Regions from separate parts of the Clostridium thermosuccinogenes genome, predicted to be linked through region 2. Evidence: predicted binding sites of a transcription regulator. Region 2 holds the regulator's gene; the other holds the start of a gene.
What was found. The regulator Rex, encoded in region 2, represses fermentation and respiration genes when NADH is low (regulators of the CRP and FNR family bind a similar motif). The targets are predictions, from matches to a motif close to ATTGTTAANNNNTTAACAAT.
Positions count from the first base shown of each region.

Region 1: adhE (bifunctional acetaldehyde-CoA/alcohol dehydrogenase) is a predicted target of Rex. The motif match lies at 3,665-3,684, and genes of this name have one in related genera.

Region 1 is NZ_CP021850.1:295,315-310,997, forward strand. Features, by position in the region: gene CDO33_RS01305 (helix-turn-helix domain-containing protein) at 1-216, opposite strand, end outside; gene CDO33_RS01310 (hypothetical protein) at 383-637, shown strand; gene adhE (bifunctional acetaldehyde-CoA/alcohol dehydrogenase) at 785-3,421, opposite strand; gene CDO33_RS01320 (sugar phosphate isomerase/epimerase family protein) at 3,968-4,738, opposite strand; gene CDO33_RS01325 (YveK family protein) at 4,970-5,656, shown strand; gene CDO33_RS01330 (tyrosine-protein phosphatase) at 5,643-6,473, shown strand; gene CDO33_RS01335 (S-layer homology domain-containing protein) at 6,634-8,913, shown strand; gene CDO33_RS01340 (hypothetical protein) at 9,058-9,873, shown strand; gene CDO33_RS20655 (hypothetical protein) at 9,865-10,113, opposite strand; gene CDO33_RS01345 (YveK family protein) at 10,153-10,821, shown strand; gene CDO33_RS01350 (CpsD/CapB family tyrosine-protein kinase) at 10,832-11,578, shown strand; gene CDO33_RS01355 (VanZ family protein) at 11,723-12,232, shown strand; gene CDO33_RS01360 (LCP family protein) at 12,229-13,263, shown strand; gene galE (UDP-glucose 4-epimerase GalE) at 13,362-14,372, shown strand; gene hflX (GTPase HflX) at 14,702-15,683, shown strand, end outside.
Region 2 is NZ_CP021850.1:730,117-745,799, reverse strand. Features, by position in the region: gene fusA (elongation factor G) at 74-2,164, opposite strand; gene CDO33_RS03365 (IS701 family transposase) at 2,479-3,696, opposite strand; gene aroF (3-deoxy-7-phosphoheptulonate synthase) at 4,433-5,455, shown strand; gene CDO33_RS03355 (prephenate dehydrogenase) at 5,448-6,557, shown strand; gene CDO33_RS03350 (redox-sensing transcriptional repressor Rex) at 6,684-7,334, opposite strand; gene CDO33_RS03345 (ABC-F family ATP-binding cassette domain-containing protein) at 7,635-9,566, shown strand; gene trpS (tryptophan--tRNA ligase) at 9,824-10,804, shown strand; gene CDO33_RS03335 (N-acetylmuramoyl-L-alanine amidase) at 10,976-11,707, opposite strand; gene CDO33_RS03330 (type IV pilus twitching motility protein PilT) at 11,991-13,055, shown strand; gene CDO33_RS03325 (sensor histidine kinase) at 13,052-14,791, shown strand; gene CDO33_RS03320 (signal peptidase I) at 14,837-15,683, shown strand, end outside.

The DNA.
Region 1 (15,683 bases), 430 kb from region 2:
CTCTTTATTCTTTTTTTCGTTCCGGCCCAGCAGATAATCGGCTGAAACATCGTACAGGTCGGCCAAAATCTTCAGGGTTTCCGGATCGGGGTAGCTGATGGAGTTTTCATAATTGGAAATTGTTTTATTATTAATGCCCGTGAGCTTTGATACATCAACTTGTGTAAGTTCTTTCCTTTCACGGGCAAATCTCAAGCGGTCTCCCAATGTTCTCAAACGAATCCCTCCATAAACCAATTATATTTAATTGAAAGAGGCGGACTCGTTTTTTCCCAGAACATTAGAATTTATTATTGACATTTTCTCAAATTGGAAATATAATCATTAATGGTCGTTGTTTGGAAAATGATTGAATATTAGTGGTTATCAGGGAGGAGATTTCATGACATATGAAAGCCTGCTTGAAATGAAGGAAAAACTGGATAAGGCAGAGGGTATATACCGGCATATCACGAGTTTGAGGAAAATCCTTGAACGGCGCAGCAGCATAAAGCTGATAGGGATATGCGCATACTTTGATGATGAATTGGAAGATATGCTGTATACAGACCTCCCGGAGGAAGCCATAAACTACTTCATGGAAGAGATAGTCAAAAAGGAAATCGACAGGTTGAAAAAGGAATTTGCCACCCTTTAGCAAGGTGTGTTTTTGAACATACCGAGCCGGTATGGAGCCCGGCTCGATATTCTTCTTGCCTAATCTGATGGAATTCCGCCGCAACGGTATGTTGCGCGGATATTTCCTTCTCCTTTTCATAGCCTTTGGACAGCTGCAACGCAGTTGCTATTTTCCATAATAGCATTTTAGATATATCTCCTTTATCTCGCTCATCAAAGGATATCTTGGGTTGGTGCCGGTGCACTGGTCGTCAAAGGCATTTTCCACCATTTCGTCGAGGGTAGCCAGGAAATCCTCTTCCTTTATGCCGTATTCAGCGATGGTCTTCTTAATGCCTACGGCAGCCTTCAGGTCTTCTATCTTGGACAGGAATTTTTCAAATACTTCCCTGTCGTCTTTGCCGTCCACTCCGCAGAAGCGTGCGCATTCTGCATATCTTGCCAGGGCATTGGGGTATCCGTACTGCGGGAAGGTGCCCATTTTGGCCGGAGCTTCGGCAGCATTGTATTTCATAACCTCTGTCAAAAGCAGCGCATTGGCGACTCCATGGGGCAGGTGGTGGTATGCGCCCAGCTTATGAGCCATGGAATGGTTTAGCCCCAGGAAGGCATTGGCAAAAGCCATGCCGGCTATGCAGGATGCATCGGCCATCTTTTCCCTGGCCACCGGATCTTCAGCTCCGTATTCATATGCCCTGGGCAGGTATAGAAATACGTTCTTCATGGCTTTCAAAGCCAATCCGTCGGTGTAGTCGGTGGCCATGACGGAAACATAAGCTTCTATCGCATGAGTGAGCGTATCAATACCGGATGCGCTGGTCAGGCTCTTGGGCTGGTTCATCATGTTGTCCGCGTCTACAATCGCCATGTCCGGCATGAGCTCATAGTCAGCCAGAGGGTACTTGATACCGGTCCTGTCGTCGGTGATAACTGCAAAAGGCGTGCATTCGGAACCGGTGCCGGATGTTGTGGGGATTGCTACGAAATATGCCTTTTCGCCCATCTTGGGGAAAGAGTAAACCCTCTTGCGGATGTCCATGAATCTCATGGCCAGGTCCATGAAATCCACTTCCGGATGCTCATACATGACCCACATGATCTTGCCGGCATCCATTGCAGAACCGCCTCCTATGGCTATTATGCAGTCCGGTTCAAAAGACCTCATGGCTTTTGCGCCTTCAATGGCGGAGGAAAGAGTGGGGTCCGGCTGCACGTCATAGAAGGTGGTATGGGCAATGCCTAGTTCATCCAGCTTGTCGGTGACGCACCGGGTATAGCCATTTTTATAGAGGAAGGAATCCGTAACAATGAAAACCTTCTTTTTGTTCAAGACATATTTTAACTCATTGAGGGCAACCGGCAGGCAGCCTCTTTTGAAATAAACCTTTTCCGGGGCTCTGAACCAAAGCATATTCTCTCTCCTTTCGGCAACTGTCTTTATGTTGAGCAGGTGCTTTATGCCAACATTATCGGAGACGGAGTTGCCGCCCCATGTGCCGCAGCCAAGGGTGAGAGAAGGTGTCAGCATGAAATTGTACAGGTCCCCGATACCGCCCTGGGAGGATGGAGTATTGATGAGAATTCTGCAGGTTTTCATCCTCTGGGCGTGTTTTGCCATCTTTTCCGTCTCGCGGGTATTGATAAAGAGGGAAGAGGTATGCCCATAGCCACCGGCGGCTATAAGCTTTTCTGCTTTTTCCAGGGCTTCTTCGAAATTCTCAGCCTTATACATGGCCAGAACAGGCGATAGCTTTTCGTAGGCAAATTCTTCAGATAAGTCGGTGGATTCCACTTCGCCGATTAATATTTTTGTTGTCTCCGGTACATCTACTCCGGCTAGTTTTGCTATATTGTATGCGCTTTGTCCGACTATTCCTGGATTCAATTCTCCGTTTATGACGATGGTCTTTCGCACTTTGTCCAATTCATCCGGCTTTAAGAAATAGCATCCGCGGTAAATAAATTCCTTCCTGACCTCGTCGTAAACCTTCGCAAGTACGATTACGGACTGCTCCGATGCACATATCATGCCGTTGTCGAAGGTTTTGGAATGTATAATGGAGTTTACCGCCAGTTTGATATCAGCCGTGTCGTCTATGATAGCCGGTGTGTTGCCCGGTCCTACTCCTATGGCAGGCTTTCCTGATGAATAGGCTGCCTTGACCATACCAGGACCTCCGGTTGCCAGTATGAGGTCAGCTTCCCTCATAAGCTCTTTGGTGAGCTCCACCGACGGGTTGTCGATCCATCCTATTATGCCTTCAGGAGCGCCAGCCTTTACAGCGGCATCCAGCACAATTTTCGCTGCTGCGATGGTTGATTTTTTGGCTCTGGGATGCGGTGACACCATGATGGCATTTCTGGTCTTCAATGAAAGCAGTGTTTTGAAAATAGCGGTGGAAGTGGGATTGGTAGTGGGTATGACTGCTGCGATCAAACCTACGGGTTCTGCGATTTTCTTAATCCCAAAAGCCCTGTCCTCTTCTATTACACCGCATGTCCTGGCGTATTTGTAATTGTTGTAAATATATTCCGAAGCATAGTGGTTTTTGATAACCTTATCTTCAACCACTCCCATGCCGGTTTCCTCGACTGCCATCCTGGCCAAGGGGATTCTGGCCTGGTTGGCAGCGCGGGCAGCCGCCGAAAAGATTTCATCCACCTGCTCCTGGGTATAGGTTGCGAATACCTTCTGAGCCTTTCTCATCGCATCTAATTTTTCTTTCAAAGCTTCGATGCTTCCTGCAGTGTTTTCTAAAGTTTCCGATACATTAACTGCTTTTGCCTTTTCTTTTTTCTGCATATGGATACCTCCTTTTCACATTCCTCATATTCTTGGGCGATTATTGCTCATCTCAACCTGAAATTTTACAGGTTAGTATGATATATAGAATTTGGTTTGAATTCAGCGGATTGAAATGGATGATTGCAGCCTAAGGAAGATTTTTAGCATATACTGTGTTGGAGGAATTTGCAGCATCAATACATCCTCTGCCGGCTGAATTCATTCCCAACCAATCAAAACCTCAGCTGTCAATTTTAAAATATTGTTAATCTTTTAACAATTTAAATTATACAACATTGTTAAAAGATTGTCAATCATTGAAGCTCAACTTTTAAATTATTCCAAATTATCACAAATAAGTACAAAGCCAAATTCAATAAGTACATAGTAAAAATTCATGTTGCTAAGGATTTAGGGAGCAGATGGGAGAAAAAAGATGCGTTTTAATGAGCATTTATTTGGAAGGCTTAAGGATATCGGGATAAATAGATAAGCCGGTGAAGGGGCGCAGATAGCTCCTTCGCCGGCTGTTCCAAGGCTTGACTTGCCGGATTCCCGCAAGCTTCAATCAAGAAGTTCCTTCAGGACTTGTGCATCTTTGAGAAATTGTGCCGGATCATCCTTTTCCACAAATTCCAGCAGGGCGTAGCGTTTATCAGGAAGGCCCTTAAGGCATGACAGATAATTCTTCCATACCTCCCTACCATCTGCAAGGGGATGGCGGAGAGTATTGCCGTGATCGTCCAATGTCCAGTGAAATACGTGAATATTTGAAAGGAGCGGCAGAACAGACTCCAGTTCTTTTTTGTTTTCCTCGGGACTCAAAGCAGTCCGGGGCTGCCAATAGCTTCGGATATTCTTATGGTGAATTCTGTCGTATAAGGCAAGAGCGGATTCGAGGGTGTCTGTCAAAGTACCTCCGTGATACTCGAAGGATATGTTTATTCCCGCGGGTTCAGCCAGTTCTGCTATTTTCTTCGAACACCATGCCACCCTTTCCCTGTATTTGTCATCAGCGTCCGAAGAAGCTTTTGTGCCGGCCCACACCCGGATTACAGGGGCTTCCAGCTTTACAGCCGTTTCCAGTACCTGTCGGAAAAGGTCAAAGTTGTCGTCTTCGCAGCCTACTCTGTAATAAGAACCGTATGAAGTGACGGACAAACCGGAATCGATGGTCATTTTATGCACTTCCTCCGCGGTCTTTATATCCCCGTGGGGCACATGGATATCCCCTCCCCATTCAATTCCATGAAGTCCGGCTTTCCGGGTAAGATCCACGATTTCCCGGGGCTTTAGCTGCCGGAAGGTAACGGAAACAAGTCCTGGACATATCATAAAAACACCTCTTCTCTTTGTTTATTAGCTTTTACTTTCCTTCAATAATGTAAAAGGCTAATTTTGCATATAAATTTTTTTCTTTGATTATATAAAAATCAAGGTGTAGTAATCAACATAATTTCACTTCGACAGTTGGGCAAATTTGCAAAAATTGCTGCAGTCTCTTGAATAATATTCCATACAATGTTATAATACTTTCTGTTGTATTTTGTAAACAAAGGAAGATTGATGCCAGAAATGGATGCACTGGAACTGAAAGACTTATTACTCATTATCAAAAAAAGGCTATGGCTTATAGTTGTAATAACTCTAGCCACATCAGCCTTGTCTGCGATATTAAGCTTTTTTCTTATGAATCCTGTATATCAATCGGACACTTCGCTTTATATAGGCAGAAGTATGGATAACCAAAGCTCCATCGGATATAATGACCTGATGCTGAACACCCAATTGGTCAATGACTATCGTGAGCTGGTAAAAAGCAGGATGGTCACCAGCATTGTGTTGGAAAAGCTGAGTTTGAAGGATATGACGCTGGAACAGCTGTCGGAAAAGCTGAATGTGGAGTCCAAACAAAATACAAGGCTTATTGTGATTTCCGCCCAGGATGAAGATCCGGTACTGGCCAGGGATATAGCCAATACGGTAGCCGAAATTTTTATGGAAAAAGTGGCGGACATCATGATGGTGGAAAATATACAGATTATCGATACGGCTGAGCTGCCGGAAGCTCCTGTCAAGCCCAATAAGCTTATGAATATTGCCATAGCAACCCTGCTGGGCTTTATGCTGAGCACAGGAGTGGTTTTTCTTGTAGAGTATATGGATGATACCATCAAGACTCCCGATGATGTTCAAAAATACTTGGGCCTTTCAGTTGTAGGCACAATACCGGTGTTCGATGAAGAAAAATAAAAAATATGGTGAACCCATGATGAGTATAGATTTGCATTCCCACATCCTCCCGGGCATAGACGACGGAGCCCGGGATATGGAAACATCTCTAGAAATGCTAAAGATAGCCGAAAGGGACGGCATCAGGCATATCGTTGCCACCCCGCACTTTATAAAAGGAGAAGTGGAAAATCCTGCCCAGGTGGTATTGGAAAAATGTGAACAACTCAAGCAAGAGATAAATAGAGAGAATATAAAGGTGGATATATATCCCGGAAGCGAAGTGTATATGACCCCGGAAATACCGGAACTGCTTAAGGAAGGGCGCATTTGCACTTTGAACGGTTCCTCCTATGTGCTGGTGGAGCTGCCCATGACGGCCATACCCATATATGCCGCCGAAGTGTTCTATCGGATTAAGCTGAATGGCTTTGAACCTATACTGGCACATCCCGAAAGGAACAGGGAGATTGCCGGCAATCCTAATATTCTGTTTAATTTCATTCAATCCGGTGTGTTGGCTCAGATTAATGCAGCAAGCCTGATGGGCTTTTATGGGAGCGAAGTAAAGAATGCGGCCTGGACTTTATTAAAGCACGGCATGGTGCATTTTGCTGCTTCCGATTCTCACACATGCAGGGGAAGAGCTCCGAGGCTTAGCATGCCCAGAAGCCTGGTGGCGGAAAAGATGGGCGAGGATACGGCCCAAAGGTTGTTTGAATTGAATGGGTTTGCGGTTTTGAACAATGAAAGGATTGACTTTCAGGAGCCCAGCATGGTAAAAAAAAGAAAGAGCTTTAGCATACCAATTCTCAGTAAACTTTTCAGAAAGAAATAAAAATCCCTCAACAAGTACATATATAATTCTCTCTCATATGTAAAAATTTTATAAAAATTATAAGAATATAGGCTTGTCCTATTTACATATGACTGCCTTTCAAATATACTAATATATGTCAGTTATCATAATTTTTGCATTTGAGAGGGGGATGCTCGCTATGAGAAGGTTTCTAGCGACAGTATTAATTGCAGCAGTGCTGATAGTTCAGCTGACTGCAGGTGTGGCATATGCAGGAAGTTCAGACGTCAGGACTGCGGTAGAGCAGCTGAACAGGCTGGATAACAACAGCAAAGGAATGCTGCTTGGGATGTTATGGGATTTTGCTGTTGCCGAGATAGGCAAGGGCAGTGAAGTAACGGTTGATGATATATATGAAGCAATTAAGAGTGCATTAACCAACATTCAAAATCCATCGGACAACCAAAAAAACATGTGGGAGACAATAATTGCGGAAACCGGGAATACCAGCAATGACGGCAAGATTGCCGGAGAGTCTCTGAAATTGATTATAGGCAAAATCCTCAACAATAAGCAGATTATTATCGACTATTATAATACATTTAAGCAATTTGTGGACAAGGGCTTTGTTAAGGAATTCCTGGGCCTGCCTGCCAATGCCACCGACGGACAGGTTTATGAAAAGCTTCTCCCTTACCTTGAGGAAGTAGTGACATTGAATGATGAAGGCAAATTTGTAAGATACGGAGATGTAAAAGCAAAAATAGCGGCAAAGATCGGGGTAAGGCAGGAGCTGCTGGACCTGTTTTTAGGCATAGATGTGAATGGAGAGATGGACAAATACATAGCCCGCATGAACAATTACATCGGGAACGGACCAAATCAGATCAGCACGGAAGATGCCATCTATATGCTTGAGCTGTATAATCTCTTTGCTCCAAGGACTACACCGACTCCCGGCGGAGGTGGCGGAGGCATAGTTGTTCCCCCGGAAGACACTGAGGATGATATGGACGACATCAATAAAATAGCTGATGAGCTGGATGAGATAAGCTCCGGGGATGAAGATCCGGAAGATAAGATAAGCAGTGCTGCCAAACTGATAAAGTCGGCTGTGGAAAAGATTGACGCAGTGGAAGATGTGGAGAAAGCCCTGGAGATCGCTGAAAATATAATTCTCAAAACAAAGGATATCTTTAAAGAGGCAGAAAGCAAAGGCATTTTGGCCGACGAATTAAGCAGGGAACTGAAAGCCATCGCAGACAAGGTTATCAGCAAGGTGGGCAAAACAACTGTAAAAGTGGTTGCCTCCGACGGTTTGGTAAAAGCTGTTTTGTCCTCGGAAGAAGCGGACAAGCAGGTTCAATTAATGGAGGACATCGTAAAGACGGCCGCTGCTCTGAACAAGGCGCTTGCTGAAAGCAAGGCGGATGTAAAAGTGGATGCAGTATTAAGGATTGAGCTGGACTGCGATGATGCTTACGATGCTTCAGCAGTTGAACTGCCCGGCTCCATATTCAAGGCTGCTGTCGAAAAGAAGCTGGATAAGATAGCTATCGATACAGGTATAGCTGTAATATCCATTGCACCTCATGATATGTTCGCAGAGGGTGAAGTGAGGCTTGAAGCTGCAAAAGTGGACAAGGATACTTTGCCGGAGGATATAAAGGCTTTGGTGGGCAACAATGCTGTATATGATTTTAACCTTACGGTAGATGGAAAGGCATTGGACAAGTTTGCCGAGCCGGTAGAGATATCCATACCTTATACCCTCAAGGCTGGGGAAAATCCTGAGAAACTGACCGTATTCTATATTAATGATAAGAACGAGCTGGAGAACGTCATCGGTGTCTATGACGAGGATACCAAGACGGTGAAATTCACCGTAAGGCATTTCAGCAAGTATGTAATTAAGGTAAACGCCGTAACTTTCAGCGACCTTAATACCGTGAAGTGGGCTAAGGACGGAATAGAAGCCATGGCCGCCAAAGGCATCATCAAGGGCGTCGGCGGTGGTAAGTTCGATCCCTCCAGCAATGTCACAAGAGCCCAGTTTGCAGCAATGATAGCCAGGGCGCTTAACCTGGTGGACGATGCGGCCGAAAGCAGCTTTACCGATGTGGATGAGAGCTACCTTTTCTACAAGGAAATATCCGCCGCATATAATGCAGGCATAGTCAAGGGAACGCCCGATGGAAGCTTCCTGCCCAACGCCTACATCACAAGGCAGGACGCAGCCGTCATGATTGCCAATGCCCTTGTATATATAAAAGGCAAGTCATTCCCTGAGGATGCAGACGCATATATAGGCAAGTATGTCGACCAGGCAAGGATATCCAAGTACGCCAGGGATGCTGCAGCCCTGTGCAGCAAGTATTCGATAATTATAGGCAGCGACAAGGGGGAATACGATCCTAAGGGACATACCACAAGAGCTGCTGCGGCGCTGATGATATACAGGCTGTTCAATGTAAAATAGATCAACATTGCTTAGTGAATACCATCTGCTTCCGCGGAGGCAGATGGTATTTGCATATATGGCGTATTGTCGTGGACGGCTGCAGGCTAACAAGCCGTAAAGGAAAAATGCCGGAAGGCAATACCGGAAAAGGTGGGAAAACATTTGAAAGCAATCAGGATTACATTGATTATATTAGCGGTTATTTCTTTAGTGGTTGGCTGTGGGCTTTATATAGTCAACAAGGCTTTTGATGCCCTTTTTATGGCGCAGATGGAAAAAATGCTGGAGGAAGACTGGATATACCTGTCGGAAGCAGGGCAGGAGATGGGCAGCATGGTGCAAAGCGATAGCCTTATTTCGGATGTTGAGAATGATGAGGACAGCATGGTGCAAAGAGGCAACCTCCCTGGTTTTTCAGGGGATGAAAGCCGGGTATACAATGGGAAAGAAGGAGGTTTGAGCTCTGATGCGGCTTTAGGGGTAGAAACCCAGTTGTCGGGAAATGAAACCGGTTATGCTTTCGGCAAAACAGGCGGTGAGGTATCCGGTAAGACGGCAAACTATGCTTCTGGTGGCATGAACGCTGGACAATACGGACATGCAATCCAAAATTCGTTTGAAACGTCGGAAGATAAGCCCACTGCTTCATCCGGAAGAGCATCTGCCGATGCGAAAAGGACAAAAGGTGATAAAGATATGCATGGATCCGGAGGCGGACGGGAGCCGGGCGTAATCACTCTGGAAAAAATTAATCTGGTAAAAGACCAGGTGTCTTTGGGGGATAAGGCAAAAGCAATAGCCATAGTGCTTTCAAGGCTGACTCCCGGTGATATAAACCGTCTTAAGAACATGATAAAAGGCGGAGTAACTTTGGAGGAACTAAATGAAGCCAAGCAAATTTTAAAATCCAGAGTGACAGAAGAAGAAAAGGAAATGCTGAAAGAGATATACATAAAATACGTCGCCTTGTTAGGGTAAATACTGCGCATTCATACATTTCCTGGGGATATTTCCATAAAAATATTTCGCAAAAATCAACACATCAGACCAAAAAATGCGGGTAAAGTATTGATGCTTGGCCGTTTGCAGGGAATTGCCTGTAGAATTTCTTTTAAAAATGGCGCAAAATGTAGCAATAAAAGGTTTTACAATGCTTGTCCCAAGCTGTATAATACTGGTGTAAGCATTGGCTTGCAAGTAATAGCCAGTTTTAATCATTTTTTCATGCTGTTGAATTTTCAGAAAGAGAGGATGCGGATGGAATTAAAACAATACTTCGAGATTTTGCTTGAAAGGCTGTGGATTCTTATATTGCTACCTCTGGTTGCCGCTGCAGCCGCCGCAGGCATCAGCTTTTTTTTACTGGAACCGGTCTATGAATCCAATACCACCCTTTATGTCATAAACAGACAGATGGATGCCAATACCCAACTGGCTTACAATGACATGCTGATCGGGCAATATCTCGTAAAGGACTACAGGGAGTTAATAAAAAGCAGGGTTATAACATCTGCGGTAATAGAAAACCTTAAGCTGGATGGCATTACTCCAGCCCAACTGGCTGATAAAATCAGCGTGAATTTGAAGAATGATACGAGAATTTTAGAGATAAGGGTGAGGGACCAAAATCCCGAAAGGGCCAGAGACATTGCCGATGAAATGACGAAAGTCTTTGCGGTTAAGGTTCAGGACCTCATGAAAGTGGAGAATGTCAGCATAGTTGACAAGGCCAGCCTGCCAACTGCACCGGTGGAACCAAGACCTCTTTATAACATCGCAATTGCGATGTTTGCCGGATTATTTGCGGCTGTCGGCATAATATTCCTGCTGGAATATCTGGATGATTCCATAAATACTGTCGAAGATGTTGAAAAATATCTTGACCTCACAGTTCTGGGTACAATACCTGCTATAGATGCAAAATAGGGGGGCTTTTATGACCAAAATCATTAATGTTAAAGATAAATTGGGCAACCCGGCGGAAGAAGCCTATAGGGTGCTGAGAACCAATATACAGTTTTGCAATTTTGACAGCAAGATCAAAACTCTGGCGATTACAAGCTGCAATCCGGGGGAAGGAAAGACCACCACTGCTATAAACCTATCGATATCGATGGCCATGTCGGGGATGAAAATCCTTCTCATCGATGCGGACCTGAGGAAACCGGCACTGGTAAAGCGCCTGGGAGGCACCAATGCGGTAGGACTGACCAATCTGATATCGGGTCAGGCGTCCCTGCAGGATGCTATAAACTACACTGATGTGGACGGATTCTGCTACATTACATGCGGGCCCACCCCGCCAAACCCGGCAGAATTGCTGTCATCCGAAAGGTTTGACGAGATAATCAACGAGGCGAAGAAACACTTTGACATGGTCATTATCGACACACCACCGCTGGGAAGCGTTATTGACTGTGCTATCATATCCTCCAGAACGGACGGGACGCTTATTGTGATAAAATCAAAGGCTGTGGACTACAGGAGCGCCATGAGGGTAAAGGAGCAATTGGAAAAGGTCAATGCCCGGATAATCGGTGTTGTGCTGAACAAACTGGACAGGAAGGAATACAGATATTACTATAGCCCGTATGAATACTATGGAAATGGAAGCGCTGAGAATACGGGCAAGGGATGGTTCCGGAAGCATAGAAAGCAAAAGGCGCAAAAACAAGAGGCATAAAGATTATTATTGATTAATCAAACTTCAATCAAATCTGAAAATCACATCAACCTCCTCTTCATATTCATTTCACAGTGAATATTATTAATATGAAAAAGGAAAACTTCATATTAATAACAATAAATAAGGAAAGATGGAATGAATATGAAACTGGTGGTTATATCTGTTGCAAAAAGAAAAAAGGTTTTTCCGGTAAGGTTGTTAAGCTGGGTGCTGGTTGCTGCGTATCTTACTTTTATGTTTGTACTGTCGCACCAGGATGGAATCACTTCCAACAGCCTGTCTGAAAGCATTGCCAACGCTTTAAAACCATATATGCCAGTTCCCGCGGCTTTAGGTGGCAGCATGTACACCACGGATTTTAACGGTTTGATAAGGGAATTTGCTCATTTTTTGGAATTTTTCATACTGGCCATCCTGATTCATATTGCTTTATATTCCTGCAGAGTCAGAGAAGGTAGGAATGCCGTTCTTACACTTTCTATCTGCCTTCTGTGCGCCGCTATTGATGAAATTCATCAGAGCTTTGTGCCGGGCAGGTCCCCTGTGGCAATAGATTTAATTATTGATGCTGCAGGTGGAATTTTTGGACTTATCTTTGTATATCTTATCAGTATAATAAAAGAGAAGATCAGGATAGGAGTTGTAAAGTGAAAAGAGGATTAAAAGCGGGAATCATTGCGACTGTTGTGGTTATCGCTTTTTCGATACCTTCATATTTCGCTTATGATTTTTTCAGCAATGTAAAGGACTATAAGAGGACTTTGGTTGTACGGCCCAGGGAAGGAACGACCGGCTCACAAAAAGTCGATGTACAGGCTTTCGCGAGCCTGCCTGAAGGGGAGAAGCCGGCAAAAGAGCCGGTATCTGATTCGGATGCCGGTCGGAATGAAGCACCTGGGACGTCTTCCAATGTGAGCACAGCTGGAAATGTCATAAATATTTTGTTTTTGGGTTTGGACAGGACGGAGGAAAGGGATAGGATTTTGGGCATTTACAGAAGCGATACGATTGCTGTGGCCCGGATACACATAGATGCAAAGACTGTGGATGTCCTGAGCATCCCAAGGGATACATATACATATCTTCCTGTGACGGGAAAAATGGATAAGATAAATCATGCATATGCCTTTGGAAGCTTGGAAGGCAGGGGAACCGAAAGCGCTATTGAAGCAGTGGAGCTTTTTATTAATGATGAGATAGACTATTTTTTCACTATAGATATGGAGCCTGTGCCTGAAATCATAGACTCGATCGGAGGTATCGAGCTGGATGTGGAAAGCGGCATCGGTAATCTGACCAGTGGGAAACAGGTCTTGAACGGCCGGCAGGCTCTTGGCTATGTTCAATGGAGGTATTCCAGCGATGGCGACATAGGTCGCATAAGAAGGCAGCAGAAATTTGCAGCAGCTTTGTTTGACAAGCTTAAGAGGCTGGACCAGCTGCTGAATATGGCAAGAATCGCGTTGAGTTATAAAGAAAATGTCACCACCAATATGACACTAAAGCAGATAACTTCCCTGGCGATGTTTGCCGGAGAACTCTCCAGGGATTCGATAGAATTCCATGTCATACCAGGGGAAGGGGTAATGCTAAATAATATATGGTACTGGATTCCGGACGAGGAAAAAACCGCCCAAATGCTTAATGAAATTTTTTTAAAGGAAAGAGTTGACAATTTTTAATTTTATATTTAGAGTTAACATATGATATACTCATTGTAAATTACACAAGCTTGTTATATTGGTCATGTTTAAATACAGGTTCAGAAGGAGGAAAGCTAATGGCAATTTTGGTTACAGGCGGCGCCGGCTATATAGGAAGCCACACCGTAGTAGAATTGCTTCAGAATGGCTATGAAGTTGTCGTGGTGGATAACCTTTCCAACAGTAAGCCTGAAGCTCTGAAGCGTGTTAAGGAAATAACGGGCAAGGATTTCAAATTCTATAAAGTTGATTTGCTGGACAGGGATGGCCTGGAGCAGGTATTCAAGGAGAACAAACTGGAAGCCGTAATTCATTTTGCAGGTTTAAAGGCGGTAGGCGAGTCGGTTTCCATTCCTTTGAAATATTACTATAATAACATCACCGGCACTTTGATTTTATGTGAACTTATGCAAAAGTACGGTGTGAAGAAGATTGTGTTCAGTTCATCGGCCACAGTTTATGGCATGAAAAACAAATCACCCCTTACAGAGGATATGCCCCTCAGCACCACCAACCCATATGGCAGCACAAAACTTATGATTGAGCAAATATTGAGGGATGTATATGTTTCTGATAACAGCTGGAGCATAGCACTGCTCAGATATTTCAATCCTATAGGAGCCCATGAAAGCGGGCGTATAGGTGAGGACCCCAACGGCATTCCCAACAATCTGATGCCTTATATTACGCAGGTTGCTGTCGGCAAGAGGGAAAAGCTGAGCATTTTCGGAAATGATTATGATACCCATGACGGCACTGGCGTCAGGGATTATATCCACGTGGTGGATCTGGCCAAAGGCCATTTGAAAGCGCTGGAGAAAGTGATGAAAACAGAAGGCGTTGAAGCTTACAACTTGGGTACGGGAGTAGGATACAGCGTTCTGGATGTGGTGAAGAATTTTGAAAAGGCTACAGGGCAGCATATTCCTTATGTGATAGTCGGACGCAGGCCCGGTGATGTTGCTGAGTGCTATGCCGATCCTTCCAAAGCAGAGAGGGAGCTTGGTTGGAAAGCAGAAAAGACTTTGGAGGATATGTGCAGGGACTCATGGAACTGGCAGAAGAACAATCCGGCAGGCTACGAATAAAAAGAAACCCTTTAGGACTATCCTGTGGGATTACATAAAAGCAAGGAAAGAATTTTTTAAGGCAAGGTGTGCATTGCATGCCTGCCTTTTTTCACATACAATTTTATTATGAAAATATGTTGTGCTGGTTAATTTGAGATAGGATTATGGAGAATTAATAGATATATAGGCAGCGCAATATTAAGTTTAAGCTTGTATATAGTCCAACACTGGCTGATATGGCAAGTTGCATTTTATTAAATTTCTATTCTTGAACTGCAACGTCCATGTCGGCTTAGGGGAGAAAATATTAGCACAATGGAGCTAATAAAGGTGCAAAATTGAATGGAGTGATATTTATCAGAATAAATGGCAATATAGAATCCCTTAAAAAATCCGTTATAGATGAGATGGAAAGCCTTTATGATATAGAAGCCTTCAAGGGAGAATTTTTACCGGAGGAGCTGGTGCTCAAGGTTGCTGACCTTACAGGAAGGATCAACAGGGAGATCGCTGTCTACATGGACCGAAAAGGAAGAGTTATCGACGTGAGCATTGGTGACAGCGCCACAGTCACCCTGTCGGAGGTCGAAGGCCGTCGCAGCAATGCAAGACTTTCGGGTGTAAGATGCCTGCATACCCACCCAAATGGTGATCCGCACCTTTCTATGGTTGATATCAGCTCTCTGCTGAATCTCAGAATGGATGCCATGGTGGCTGTCGGCGTAAAAAGCGGCAGTGTCACCGGAATTTATGCCGCAGTTCCCAAAAGGGATGCAAACGGAGCTTTTACTGAAGCCGAGATTTATGGACCTTATGGTGTGGGGGACGACAGGATGAATGCCCTGTTTGAAATCATATCCGGTTTGGACAAGGATACCCGGCGTCCGGCTGAAGTTAATGATAACCGGACCGAAAGAGCGATACTGGTAGGACTGGAAACTTCCCGGGAAAAAATGATAAACAGCAAGAGCCAGGGGGAGCGTTCTCTGGAGGAGTTGGAGGAACTGGCTCATACGGCTGGTGTTATTGTCGTGCACAAAATATTGCAAAGAAGGCAGATGAAAGACCCGGCCTTTTACATCGGAAGGGGAATGGTGGAGCAATTGAGCCTGCTTCGCCAGGAGCTTAATGCTGATGTGCTTATTTTTGATGATGAACTTTCGGGTGCCCAGGTCAGAAACATTGAGGAGCTGGCCGGAGCAAGGGTGGTAGACAGAACAACCCTCATACTGGATATATTTGCCCAAAGAGCACGTTCGAGGGAAGGCAAGCTTCAGGTGGAACTGGCGCAGCTAAAGTACAGGCTTCCCAGGCTTATGGGGCTTGGTG
Region 2 (15,683 bases):
GTATACTTTGGATCTGGTGAGCAAAATGAAAAAGTGCTGCCTTAAACTTAAGGCAGCACCTCTTATTTTAATTTTATTCATCCATATTATCTTCAGCCATGTTCCTCTTAGCTTCCTCAATAACCTTCTGGCTTATCATGGCGGGAGCTTCCTCATACCTTTCAAACCACAGTTTGAAATATCCCCTGCCTTGAGTCATGGATCTCAGTTCGGTGGCATATTTGAACATCTCAGCCTGAGGTACTTCCGCTACCACCTGCTGTATGCCCCCTTCCTGAGGATTCATTCCCAAAATCCTGCCACGGCGCTTATTGAGATCTCCAATCACATCTCCCATATAGCTGTCGGGCACATAAACCTCCACATGGGCTATAGGCTCGAGAAGCACAGGAGAAGCTTCTGCCAGGCCTTTCTTATATGCAAGCTTTGCTGCAATCTTAAAGGCCATTTCCGATGAGTCGACATCATGGTATGATCCATCTACCAGCGTAGCCTTGAGATTAACAACAGGATATCCGGCTAGTACACCATGCTGGATGGCTTCTCTTAAACCTTTTTCAACAGCCGGATGATACTGCTTGGGTACCGCACCACCGAATATTTTTTCTTCAAAGGTCAGATCTTCCGTCTCGCCGGGCTCAAATTCAATCCATACATGACCATACTGGCCGTGACCACCGGATTGCTTCTTATGCTTGCCTTCAACTTTAACTTTTTTCTTAATGGTTTCTCTGTAAGGAACTTTCGGATCTGTCAGGTTAACAGAAACACCAAATTTGGATTTGAGCTTGCTGGTAATCACGTCAAGATGCTGTTCTCCAATGCCTGAGATGAGGGTTTGCTTTGTCTCCGTATTTGTGGTTACCTTGAAAGTCAAATCTTCATCCTGCAGCTTTTGAAGCCCTGCACTGATTTTCTCCTCGTCTCCTTTTGCCTTGGGCTCAACTGCAAGGGATATCGAAGGTTCGGGGTATTCTATTTTGTCAAGAACGATGGGTTTTGCCTGCTCGCAAAGGGTATCATTGGTGTTTGTGTTCTGAAGCTTTGAAATACCTCCGATGTCGCCTGCTACAAGCTTATCTGTAGGAATCTGTTTCTTGCCTCTCATTATAAAAAGAGAACCGATCTTTTCAGTTTTCTGGGTTGTTGAATTGAATACTACCGAATCCGATTTTAAAGTACCTGAGTACACTCTGAAAAGCGAAATTTTACCTACGAATGGGTCTGCGATCGTTTTAAAGACTAGAGCTGAAAGAGGAGCATCGGGAGCTGTTTTAAATTCTACCACTTTATCGCTTTCGGGCAATTTTCCTTTAACCGTCTGAGCAGCAGCCGCCGACGGCAGGCATCCAATTATCATATCCATGAGGGGCTGCACTCCCAGGTTGTTTGCTGCAGAACCGCATAATACAGGAACGATTGAGCCATCTGCCACTCCGCTGCAAATGCCTCGGTTAATATCTTCCGGGGTAAATTCCTCATCGGCGAAGAACTTCTCCATCAGTTCCTCATCCGTTTCCGCGATAGCTTCAGCCAAAACTCCCCTGATCTCGGCGACTTTATTATCTAAATCGGCAGGAATAGCTGTATCTACCAGCTTATCCTTGTCGAACTTTTTCGCACTCATGGTTATAATATCAACAAAACCGGTAAACTTTTCACCCTCGATTATGGGTACCTGAAATGGAATTACTTTTTTACCGAAAGTATTGATAAGCTGATCAACAACTTTGAAAAAATCGGCATTTTCCTCATCCATTTTATTGATGAAGAAGACAACGGGCAACTTGTGTTCTCCGGCATAAGCCCAGGACTTTTCTGTTCCCACAGCCACTCCGCTCTTGGCAGAGACCAGTATTATGGCGCTGTCCGCCACACGTATGCCTTGCTTTACTTCACCCACGAAATCAAAATATCCGGGAGTATCAATTACATTGATTTTATGATCCTTCCACTCACAGGGCGCTATTGCCGTACTTATGGAGATCTTCCTCTTGATTTCCTCTGGATCAAAGTCGGTGGTTGTGTTTCCGTCAACTACTTTTCCCAGCCTGTCAAGAACTCCGGTGTTATACAGCATCGCCTCTGCCAGAGTGGTCTTACCCGCCCCTCCATGGGACATCAGGCAGACATTCCGGATTCTTTCACCGGTATAATCTTTCATAGAAATTCCCCCTTAGTTTATTTTAATTTTCCTTAGCTGCCAATTAATTTATATCGTTATTATATTACCTAAATTCTAGGAAAATAATTCTAATAATCAAATCAAATTCAGCATTAAGTTAAAATGTCGGGGTACTGTGAAATTTTTTGTGAGCGAAGTAAAAATGTCTGTTGCCGTAAATTTGCAGAACTTCCTATATATTCATCTTTTCACTTGTTTAGAACTCATACCAATATTATTTTATATTCTATTAATTTTGAATTTTTCCTCTTTTTTATTATAATAATTAGTGTCGTGCAGTAAATTGTAAATGTTTATGCGGCTATCCCTAATTTGGTAATAACAGCATCGACAGTTACCCCTTTTACTGCACAAGTATATGCAAACTTGGCAATTGAAACCAAGTATTGTTTGCGGAAATACCCTATGGTATCTCCCAAAGTATCAAGCTTTAAGGATTTCTTGTTTGAAACCCTGAAAAGCTCCAGGAAAGTGTAGGCCATAAAGACCATGCTCCAGAAGCGCTTTATTGAAGTTAAGGATTCTACCTGGTATTTATCAAAACCAAGTGAGTTTTTTTGATACCGGTAACTTACCTCAATATCCCAGCGGTTCTGGTAATATATAAGGATTTCGGAGGTGGTAAGGCTAACATCCGTACTTAGTATAAATGCTGGTTTATCGGATAAATCGGGCTTGCTCCAACAAAACAGAATAACGGCATTTTCAAGGTCATTGATTTTACCCTCATACCTATAAACATAGTAAGTATCGTCACCTGCTGTAACTGGGCTGGTTTCGTCCTTACTGATAAAGGTTGAAAATTCTCTAACACTTGTTTTAATGCCTCCTGGGTAAATCACTCTATTGGATTTTATTCTTCCAATGGTGTGATATCCTCTCTTTAAGGCATGGAGCATCACTTTACCCGATGTATACCAAGCATCCAACAACAAGTACGTTGTTTCTGTAACCGGTATAAATTCATCAATAAGCTGCATTGCAAGCTCTTGTTTATTCTTAAAATGCTTCTTTGCTTTATTGCCAAAGAACTGCTTTCTAAGATAGAGCCTGAAATTTTGTGGCAGTGAGTATTCGGAAATTTTATAATGAGAAGTAACTACGCAATGAGACCACATGGGTTTTCCGTCACTGTGTGAATGGTGGAAATCAAGGCCTTCAATCTTTTTGGTAGACTTATCTTTTTTACTCAAAGAGTCGTCTATGATGAGAAAGCCTGAAGTATCTTCATTCACGCTATTACGGACAACATTTAGAGAATGGTTAATTCTCTTGTGGTCCACATAATCGTTACTCCATTTATACTGTCCGAGGAATCTTGAACCACAGCTTCTATCCCGGTTACAGGTATGCTTTGAATAGATCCTGGAAACATTTTTGCTTCCCTCGGTGGTAATAATGCCTGAGACCATAAGGACCATGTGATTTTGTATGGCTTCAGAATAAGGTAAATCTAGCATATTTATATAATTGATAACTTCTTGACTTTGTTCTATTATTATCTCAGGCATAAGTTTGACCTCCGTGGAAATAGTTTTGTTTTTGGTCAATTCAAAGCTACCACATTACGTCAACTTATGCTTTTGTTTTACCATTAATTTGGTAATACAATTATTTACTTTTAAATGCACAACACTAATTATAATAATTTAACTTATATTTTTTTCCGTGGGGCAATTAACTCTTTTTGCCATCATTTTCTAAGGATAAATTTCAAGTAAAAAAGTGGATTACAAAGATAATCAAACGAAATCCGACAAACTCGAGCTTTCATTTTTTGTGGGTCATATCATATATTACAATAGATAGGCAGAAATTAGTTTCCCTTGACTTTTAGGCAGGGGAGATGTAAATTTAGAATAAACCCGGGGAATTGCCGTAGGTCCTGGACCGATGCAGGAGCAAAAGGGTTTAGCCCTGTCGGATCCCGGGTAATTAGTGTAATACGGTAGTATGGAAAACAATACCGGTAATGTGCTTTAAAATTAATCTATCAACGCAAAAATATTAATGTCCTCTCCATCATTGTTTGCTCTTTGCAAGCATGAAGGATTGTGACGGTTAATATAAGACGGTGCTGTGGAAAGTTCAAAGGCTAATAAGCTCAGGACTTGTGCTTGGAATAACCAACACAGCAAGGATAGATTGAACAAGGCAGTTGCCGGTGAAGGGTGCGCAGTTTCATGCAGGATTTATTATGGCAGCCGCGCCTGTTGTAAATAATCGTGTAGAAAGGAAGTATAGCCAATGATCATTGTTATGAAACCTGACTCTCAGGAAAAGGATGTAGCTGAAATTTCCAAGACCCTGTCGTCCCTTGGGCTTGGAGTACACATTTCAAAAGGGACTGAAAGAACTATTATCGGTGTTATCGGGGATAAGAGAGTATTGAGCGATGTCCCCCTGGAGCTCATGCCGGGAGTAGAAAAGCTGGTTCCGATAATGGAATCCTACAAACTGGCGAGCAGAACTTTCAAACCGGAGCCCAGCATAGTAGATGTGAATGGTGTGAAAATAGGCGGTAAGGAGCTGGTGATAATGGCCGGTCCCTGTGCGGTCGAAAACTATCAGCAGATAATGGATGCCGCCTTTGCTGTTAAAAAAGCCGGAGCACAATTTTTAAGAGGTGGTGCCTTTAAACCCAGAACTTCTCCCTATTCCTTCCAGGGTCTGGAGGAAGAAGGCCTCAAGCTCCTGAAGGAAGCGAAGGATGCCACCGGTCTTCAGGTGATAACCGAAGTAACCAGCGAAAAAGCTGTAGAGATAGCTTATAAATATGTGGATATGTTTCAGATAGGAGCACGGAATGCTCAGAATTTCCATCTTTTGAGGGAGATCGGGCGTTCCGGCAAGCCTGTGCTTTACAAGCGCGGTTCAGCCACCACCATCGAAGAATGGCTGAATGCCGCCGAATATATCATGAGTGAGGGCAACTACAATGTAGTTCTTTGCGAAAGAGGAATAAGAACCTTTGAAACCGCTACCAGAAATACGCTGGACATCAGCGCGGTGCCTGTGGTAAAAAGCACAAGCCACCTGCCGATAATCGTAGACCCCAGCCATGCTGCAGGGAAAACCCAGTTTGTGCTCCCCCTGTCAAAAGCTGCAATAGCCGCCGGAGCCGACGGGCTCATAATCGAAGTGCACCCAAATCCAAGGTGTGCCTTGTCCGATGCTTCGCAGCAGCTCACCCCGGAGAGCTTTGATGAACTGTGCGCAGACATCAGTAAAATTGCTGACATAGTCGGGAGAGAATTCAAACATGAATAATATGAATATGGATAATATGAAAGTCACAATAATTGGCCTGGGACTTATCGGAGGTTCCCTGGCAAGAGCCCTGAAAGAACGTCTGGGCATACGGGATATTACCGCAGTTACTCCCAACCGGCAGGATATTGACGCGGCCATTAAAGACCAGGTCATATGCCGGGGATTTACGCAGCTGAATGACCATGTATATAATTCAGACATCATATTCATATGCACCCCGGTTAAATACACTTTTGAGTATATAAGCTGCATTGCAGGAAAAGTAAAAGCGGATTGCATCATAACAGATGTGGGAAGTACCAAATCAGATATAATAGACCAGGTAAACAGCATGGCCTCTCCCCCATGCTTTATCGGTGGTCATCCCATGGCGGGAAAAGAGAAAAACGGCTATTCCTCCGGTGCTGCACACCTTTTTGAAAATGCTTATTACATTCTGTCACCATCCAGAAGCACCACACCGCAGGCAATGTCCGTTTTGAAAGGGATCATTGAGGGAATAGGTGCCATACCCGTAGTACTGGATGCAAAAGAACATGACAGAATAACAGGAGGCATAAGCCACGTACCTCATATAATAGCGTCAGCCCTCGTCAATCTGGTAAAGGATATGGAAACGCCAGATGGTAAAATGCAGATGCTCGCTGCCGGTGGTTTCAGGGACATTACAAGGATAGCCTCCTCCAGCCCGGAAGTTTGGGAAAGCATCGTCTTAAGCAACCGGATGGAAATAAAAAGGATACTGGAGCACTATATAGAGATTTTGAACAGGTTCAGCGGGCTCATGGAGCAAAAAAATTCTGCAGGACTATACCACTTTTTCGAAGATGCGAAGCATTTCCGGGATTCCATCCCTGCCGGCAAGCCCGGTCTTATAGCTCCAATTTATGAGCTGATAGTGGATGTGGTGGACAAACCCGGCATAATCGGAGAAATTGCCACCATCTTGGGAGATAGCGGCATCAATATTAAAAATATCAATGTGTCCAACAGCAGGGAGTTTGAGCAGGGATGCCTCAAAATTACCCTGCCGGACCCGGCCAGCGTCGATGCCGCCGGCAAACTGCTGGCCGACAAAGGTTATAGAGTATACAAATAAAAGTTGGCTTAGCCAACTTTTATTTATGTGAATTATTCATACTTTATATATACCTTGTATTTGAATATGCCTTATTTTATGTTTTTCGCAAAAATTATTTGTCGATATTTAGTACTCTGTATTTTCCTAATTTTTAGACTTGTTTCTGTTTCTCATCTCATTCAGCTTGTAACCCAATACCATAAGGCTGTCACTTAAATGCACGTTTTCAATAACTACATCATGCTCCAGTTCAAGATCCATAGGAGAGAAATTCCACAACCCCTTTACTCCGAGCCTTGCCAGCCTGTCAGCTACTGCAGGAGTCTGGTCGTACGGTACGGTGAGAATTCCTATATCTACCTTGTTTTGCTTAATAAACTCATCCAATTTATCTATATGCAATACCTCGATTCCATTTATAGCGGTTCCCACGACAGCAGGATTCACATCGAAAATACCCACAACCTTGAATCCTCTTTTTTCAAAATTCCCATAATTAGCCAAAGCCTGCCCCATATGCCCTGCACCAACTATTATGGTATGAAAGGTTTCATTAACTCCCAGAATATTGCTGATTTCATTGAACAGGGATTCCACATTGTAACCATAACCCTGCTGACCGAATCCACCAAAGCAATTTAAATCCTGGCGTATTTGTGAGGCAGTGATATTCATCCTTTCACTCAGTTCCTTCGAGGAAATCCTGGTAATGCCCAGTTTGAGCAAATCATAGAGATACCTGTAATACCTTGGCAAACGTTTGATTACGGCAATGGATATCTTCTTCTTATTCAAATCCAAAACTCTTCCTCCTTAAAGGCACCAAAAAGCTGTAAACCATAATTTACAGCAAAATGTCCCTGTTAGAATTGGCAAATTCATGCAATAAACCTATAGCAGTTCATTTGCATGTAAATACCTGGTATAATTAAACAAAATTTGGAATCATAATACACATAAGCATTTACTATAAATGGATTATATCATTATTGTTATTTTATTGTCAATAATCGATATTGATTAAAAAAAGAGCTGTTGCCGCTAATCAAGTTTTTTGATAAAATTGCACTGATAGTCATAAAGAGGAGATGTCTTATGATTGTACTAAGCTGCAGCAATATATCGCTGTCTTTCGGCACAAACAAAATACTGGAAAATATTTCTTTCAACCTTCAGGAATCAGAAAAAGTTGGCATAGTAGGTGTAAATGGCGCCGGTAAGTCCACCCTCTTTAAAATCATCGCCGGGACACTGCAGCCTGACGACGGCGAGGTATTTGTTGCCAAATCCAGAAAAATAGGGTTTCTGGAGCAGAATTCAGGGCTCGATTCATCCAATACGATTTGGGATGAGGTAATGTCTGCTTATTCGCACCTCATAGAGATGGAAAGCCGTATGAAAGCGCTGGAAGAATCCATCAGCAGGGAAAAGGATGAATTAAGGCTTGAGTCCCTGGTGAAAGAGTACTCCGACCTTGCCGATAATTTCTCCCGCTCCGGCGGATTTGAGTATAACAGCAGGGTTAAGGGCATATTGAAGGGTCTTGGCTTCACCGAGGACCAGTTTGATTTGAAAATAAGCTCTTTAAGCGGCGGACAGAAAACCAGGATGGCTCTGGCAAAATTGCTTCTGGAGCAGCCGGACATTCTGCTTCTGGATGAGCCTACAAACCACCTGGACATTGATGCCTTGGAGTGGCTTGAGAATTTTTTGAAAAATTACGGAAACAGCGTACTGGTCATTTCCCATGACAGATATTTCCTTGATTCTGTCACCAGCAAGACCATTGAGATAGAAAACCATGGATGCAAAGTATATAACGGCAATTATACGGAATATGTCCGACAAAAAGCTTTGGACAGGGAAATTCAGCAAAAGCATTATGAACTTCAGCAGAAAGAAATAGCCCGCTTGGAAGCATTTATTGAACAGCAGAGGCGATGGAACAGAGAGAGAAATATAATTGCGGCAGAAAGCCGGCAAAAAGCTATTGACAGGATGCAAAAGGTGGAAAAACCCAAAGATTTGCCGGGAAAGATCAAAATGAAGCTGAGGGCAGGAATTGAAAGCGGAAACGATGTGCTTTCGGTGGAAAATCTCAGCAAGGAATACCCCGGCAAGCCACTTTTCAAGGACATAAGCTTCAAGCTTCGCAAGAAGGAGAATGTTTTCCTTTTAGGACCGAACGGATGCGGAAAGTCAACTCTGCTCAAAATATTGGTTGGAAAGGTGGAGCAGAGCTCAGGCGCATATGAGTTCGGCCATAATGTACTGCTGGCTTATTATGACCAGGAACTGAATGACCTGGATGAAAACAACACCGTATTGGAAGAAGTATGGGATGAGAATGATGATCTTACCCACACGGAGATAAGGAATGCCCTCGCTTCCTTCCTTTTTACCGGTGAGGATGTTTTTAAGCCTATTTCGGTTTTAAGCGGCGGTGAGAAAAGCAGGGTTGCCTTGACGAAAATCATGCTGTCTCAGGCAAATTTCCTGATATTGGACGAACCCACCAACCACCTTGATATAAACTCCAGGGAAGTGCTGGAGGATGCCCTGCAGAAATTTGAAGGGACAATACTGGCGGTATCCCATGACCGGTATTTCATAAACAAGTTGTCCACCCGCATTCTTGAGTTCAGGGGTACTTCCCTGTTCGATTATCCGGGCAACTATACAAGCTTCCTGGAATACAAGGCAAATAACAGGGTTTCCAATACGGATAATGCCAGAGAGGTCAAAATGTCCGCCTCCAAACAGGAGCATATCGCCAGCAAGGAGGAAAGAGCCTATCAAAGAAAGCTGGAAAAGCGCCTGAGAGAAACCGAGCAGGCCATAAGCGATGCGGAGAAAAGGCTCGAAGAGATAAAGGCGGAAATGCTGCTGGAAGAAGTGTGCACCGACCATGTGAAGCTTATGCAGCTCAATGACGAAAAGAACCTCCTGGAGAAAAAGCTGGAAGAGCTCTACCCTCTTTGGGAAAAGCTCGCCTCTGAGAAAGAAGCTGTAACTTCCGGCTCATAACCGTTATATGATGATAATGTGATTTAGCGTGTATCATACTGCCCTTCGGTGCCGGAGCGAGCTTTTGCGCATCCTGCCAAAAAAGGCTCAGTATATTGTATTTATATTGCAATATGATGTAAAATAGTATCGATAATCCATTTAAACATGATAGATATAAAAGCGGTTATCGATTATACCCACAAAGCTTGATGGGAGCAATTTCTACCTGCAGCTTTGTTTTCTATAAACAGAATTACTTTAAAGGAGTGTTTAATTTGAGGATACTATCCGGAATCCAGCCGTCAGGCTCTCTTCATATAGGCAATTATTTTGCCATGATAAAGAGAATGATTGAATTCCAAAACGATAATGAACTGCTGTGCTTCATTGCCAATTATCATGCATTGACAACAGTGTATGATGCTTCCACTTTAAGAAGCAGAACCCTTGACGCTGCCATGGATTTTCTTGCCCTGGGACTTGACCCGGACAAAGCAATTTTCTGGGTACAGTCGGATATACCTGAGGTTCAGGAGCTTGCCTGGTTATTATCCAATGTAACAGGCATGGGATTGCTGGAACGCGCCCACTCTTACAAGGACAAAATTGCAAAAGGTATATCTCCCAACCATGGATTATTCGCATATCCTGTTCTTATGGCTGCCGACATACTTTTATACGGCTGCGACAAGGTTCCGGTAGGCAAGGATCAGAAGCAGCATGTGGAGATAGCCAGGGATTTGGCTTTGCGCTTCAACAGCACTTATGGTGAAACCTTCGTAATACCTGAGGCTGATATTGAAAGCACCATTGCCACAATTCCGGGTACCGACGGTCAGAAAATGTCCAAATCCTATGGGAATACCATTGACATATTTGCCGATGAAAAGAAGCTTCGCCAATCGGTAATGTCCATAAAAACCGATTCAACCCCGGTGGATGAACCAAAGCCTACCGACGGCAACCCGCTGTTTGAAATATATTCTCTGTTCCTTGACAGCGAGGGCAAGGAAGAACTGAGACAAAGGTTTGAGACTCCCGGACTCAGGTACGGGGACGTCAAGAAGGAGCTTTTTGAGGTTATCTGGAATTATTTCTCACAAGCCAGGAACAACAGAAAAAAATATGAAAATGATATGCAGTATGTATATGATGTCTTGAAAAAGGGCGCGGAAAAGGCCAGAGAGATTGCATCCTATTACCTTGATAAGGCAAGACATAATGTAGGGTTGGACTACAAATTCACCTCGAAATGAGGTTACATGGCTCCTCAGTAAACTTACAGGTTCTCCTTAGCCGGAGTTCAAAGCCGGGAGCACCGGTACGAAAACGATGCAATATTTTTCCATTAAAAATCACTTCCCGTTCCAAGGAGCGAGAAGTGATTTTTTAATGGGAGTTGAGAGCGTAACTACAACTGTCTCGAATCAAGTTCCGGAAAAATAGCTGTCTACTGCCGCCTTAATCGCCATGGCCAGCTTGGTCTGATGCTCATCAGTGGCCAGAAGTTTTTCATCCTCAGGGTTTGACAAAAAACCGCATTCCAGAATGGCAGTAGGCGTTTTCAAGTCCCGAAGGATTATTATAGGTGTTTCATTGGGTTTGCCTCTTACCAGTGCATTTCGTTTATTGTTGGGGTCCACTATTTCCTTGACGGCTTTTTGCAGGCACAATGCCAATTTTTGGCTTTCCGGCGAATTATGCGGGTAGAAGGCCTGGGCTCCCCTCTGGCTCGTATCGTTTACAAAGCTGTTAAGGTGTATGCTGACTACGATATCGGCACCCGAAGTGTCCATTATATTTTTTCTTCTCAACAGGTCTGCCTTTCTCTTGGCAGTATAACCTTTAGTGCCTTCAGGATACTCCAGCTTATCCTCCGTTCTGGTCATTATGACCTTGTAGTTGTCATTCTCCAGCAGCTCCTTCGCCTTGAAAGCAATAATGAGATTTATGTCCTTTTCCTTCAATCCACCTGGACTCACCATCCCAGGATCTTCACCGCCATGGCCGGGATCTAGTATTACCACTCTCTGCACGCTGCTGTCATTGGCTGTAACGGCAGCATCCGTGCTCCAGATGTTAAGGCTATATATAACTATCGACAGCAGGAAAATCAACAATATCAGAGCTATGTTATTTTTTCTCACTATCACTATCATATTATCCCATCCCCGATTTTCAATCTATAATAAAGATATTCAGCAACAGGTTGGTCATATTCGCGAAAGTTTTAATGCCTGATCATATAATGGCAGGAAATCCCATAAGTTTTAATTTTATTTTTATCATCAAGTGGTGTTCATCCTATCGTAAGTTCCTGAAATTGCCGTGATTCTTTAGTTTAACCAATTGTATTGCATCATGTTTTAGGGTATAATTTTTGAATATAACTGCGATCATTATAAATAGGCAGTTAAATTTATTGATGTAGCAGGGATTGGTATGTACACGCATGACGATTTTATAAAAATAATTAAATATGCCAAAGAAGCCAATGCCACTGACATACATGTTGCCGCAGGCGCTGTTCCGGCTATGCGCATTGAAGGGCGTCTTTCGTATATGCCCTTCGACATGGTGCTCCCCAAGGATACAGAAGCCTTGATAAGCGACATTTTGGACCAAGAGCGTAAAAATGTATTAAAAAGCACCCATTATATCAGCCTTCCTATTGCGCTGCATGATATCGGAAGACTGAGGGTAAATATTTTCATGCAAAGGGGTTCCTATTCCATCAACATCAAACTGTTGGACAGGCTGTTAAAAACTCCCGAGGAGCTTGGCATACCCGATGCAGTTATCAATCTTCACCGCCAGGAAAGCGGGCTTATACTCGTATGTGGCAATAAGAACAGCGGCAAATCCACAACTGTGGCATCATTGGTAAAGAAGATAAGCACATCCAGGGAATGCCATATAATAACAATTGAAGACCCCATTGAGTATTTATATAAGCATGACAAGGCTATTGTAAACCAAAAAGAAGTAGGCATGGATGTAAACAGTTTCAAGGAAGGCGTTTACTCCGCCCTGACACAGGACCCGGACGTAATTATGATAAGCTCTGCCACAGACCCGGCTACATTTTCTGCCGCTCTGGCAGCTGCAGAAAACGGTCATCTGGTTATTACCACATTGCAGACGGACGATTCCATATCCACGATAGAATATATAGTCGGAATGTATCCTGCAGATAAGAGCAATTATATAAAGATACAGCTCAGCAATGCACTTCTGGCGATCGTATCCCAGTGCCTCATACCCGCTGCCGACGGCAATGGCAGCAAGCTCGCTGTGGAAGTAATGCTGGCCAACCAGGCAATTAAAAACCTGATAGTGGAAAACAAGATCCACCAGATACCGGCAATGATAAAAGCCAGCAAATCCCTAGGAATGATAACAATGGAGGATTCCATCAACGATCTTTATACAGCCGGTAAGATAACAAAGCAAAGCGCATTGAACTATATGGCAAACAGAAAGAGCTTCTTCGGTGGAGCGCGATGAACAACATTAAGAAACAGAAGGCTGGAATGATGAAATTTAGGTTGCCCAAAGCAATAAAAAGCAATATCGAAGGCTTGCTTGAATTATACAGGTTTATATCGATTTTTCTAACTTTGTCAATATACATTTTTCACGGTATATTCGAGCGTTATGCCGTGCCCATGATGCTTATTCTGATATCCTGTGTTGTCATATACGCATTCTTGTTTGATTATCTTTACAAAATAAGCTTCGATAGCGGAAAGAGGATGAGCCTTCTGCTCATAATGGATATCACCGGCATATCCTTGCTGATACTGCTGACAGGTGGGCTGGAAAGTCCTTTCATATGGTGCTTCCTAAATCCCCTGCTGGTTATTTCCTATTACTTGCCTCCCAGGAAGAAGTATCCCTCCCTTGCCGCCGGCATCGTCCTCCTGTGCATAATAGGATATTTTGTTGAAGGGATACCGGAGGTCAGGCAGTATTTATTGTCCAAATCCAATATTATATTGAGCTTCACTCTTTTGTTGATTCTGATAAACATACTTTTATACTATAACAACCGACTGATAATAAAGCAGCGGGAACTGAGCCTTGCAAACCAAGACCTTGAGAATTACAATGCGAGAATCAAGGGAATGACCCACGATATCCTTCATATGTATGAAGCGGTCCAAAGCATCACAGGCTTGTCGGTACAGCGGGACATCGCCCTTATTTTGCTGGACTTTGCAGGCAGGATTTCTCCGGAATCCAATGCCTTTTATTACCTTGATGGAAGTGAGAAAGCCGAAAGCATGATTACCTTGAAGCCTTTAAGTGAGGCTGCAAGAAGCTCTCTGATTTCTGTTATAAGAAGCTTTGAAAAGGACAAGCACGGCACTGCCGGCAGCTCCTATGTAATATCAAATCTTCTTGAGCCCGGTCTTAGGGTGATCCAAACGAAAGTATCCGATATAAAAAATTATGGTGTAATAGGCCTTATAATACCTGAAGATCAATATGCCAAGGGCAAGGAAGAATACGAAGCAACTCTGCACTTAATGTCACAGCTTGGATCGACTTTTTTTGAAAAAGCAGAGTCGGAAGAGATTGAATGCGAACTGGCTGTTGCAGATGAGCAAAACCGTATAGCCGATGACATACATGACAGCATAATGCAAAGACTTTTCGCTGCGTCCTGCTTTGCTTATGATACCTTGAAAAAATGGGATAATTTGTCCGATGACAGCAGGAAGGAGCAGCTAAGCCTTATAATGGAAACCGTCCAGGACTCCCTGAGGGACTTGCGCTCTACCATATACAACCTCAGCAGCAAGAAGCAGAACATAGTCTTATTTAAAGAAAACATAGCTTCCTACCTGTCACAAATGGAACGGCTCAGCGGCATAAATATAAGCCTGGACGCAGAAGGAGAGCTGGATAGCCTTTCCCTCAATGCCCGGAAGGCTATTTACAGAATAATAACCGAATGCACCGGGAATGCTGTAAGGCACTCCAAATGCAGGAACATATGGGTCACATTGCATATGGGGGATGAAATGACAAAGCTTGTCATAAAGGATGACGGTATAGGGCTTGGGCAACAGAAAGACGGCCAGAGCAGCAATAACGGCCTCGGGCTGTACAACATCAGAAGCCTTGTCAGGATTTATAACGGCAAGTTAGAAATTCTTTCGGAAAAAGATTCCGGTACGACCTTTAACATTGTATTCAGAAATATAGATATTATAAAAAAACCGGAAGATGCATAAGCAGGGACAACATATATCAAAAAGGCAAAGGATGCAATGTAGGATATGGGCAAAAGAGAATACGAAGCGCTGATAATAATTGCAATCATACTGTTGTCATTAATTCTTGGCAATACGGTTTTACCGGTACTCCTCGGGTCTTCCATATACATTAACGTTTTTAAGCCGGTTTTCTGGCTTGCTATGTCCATCTATATATGGAAGCAGCCTAGAATCAGGTTCAAAGGCAAGCTAAAGCTTTATAGTTTCATACTCATATGGTCTGCGATATGCGGGATCACATACATGTCGGTCTATTTTGCCGGAGGCTTTATGGACGGCATCGGAGCAAGTCCGTATTCCAGAAAATTGACCGGAATCCTGATCAATGTACTGAGCTTCGGAAGCGTACTGCTCATGATGGAATTGGTGAGAAACTACATTATTAACCGCGTTAAGAAAAAGTATGTGCCCCTGTTTTTCATCTTAGTGGTGTTGGTCTTCAGCCTGTACCGGCTGAATCTTAAAATCATGATGAGCATTGAGACATGGCAGCAGGCGGTGCAGTATGTTGCTGAATTTGCAGGTCCGGAGATAATGACAAACATACTGCTCACATATATGGTATACATAGGCGGTGCATACCCTGCTATAATATATATAGCCTTGACAACCCTGCCAATATGGATATCCCCCGTGCTTCCAAACCTGAGGTGGATTACTAAAGCCTTTATAGGCATTATGATGCCTACGGTTTTTATCATTACAATACATCAGGTTTACAGGAAACAGGCCAGGGAGCTGAAACTCAGGGATCAAAAGCGGGAAAAACCAGCTGCCTGGATAGCTGTAAGCATATTCAGCATTGCCTTGATATGGTTTGCCGCCGGAGTATTTCCCATCTTCCCCACCA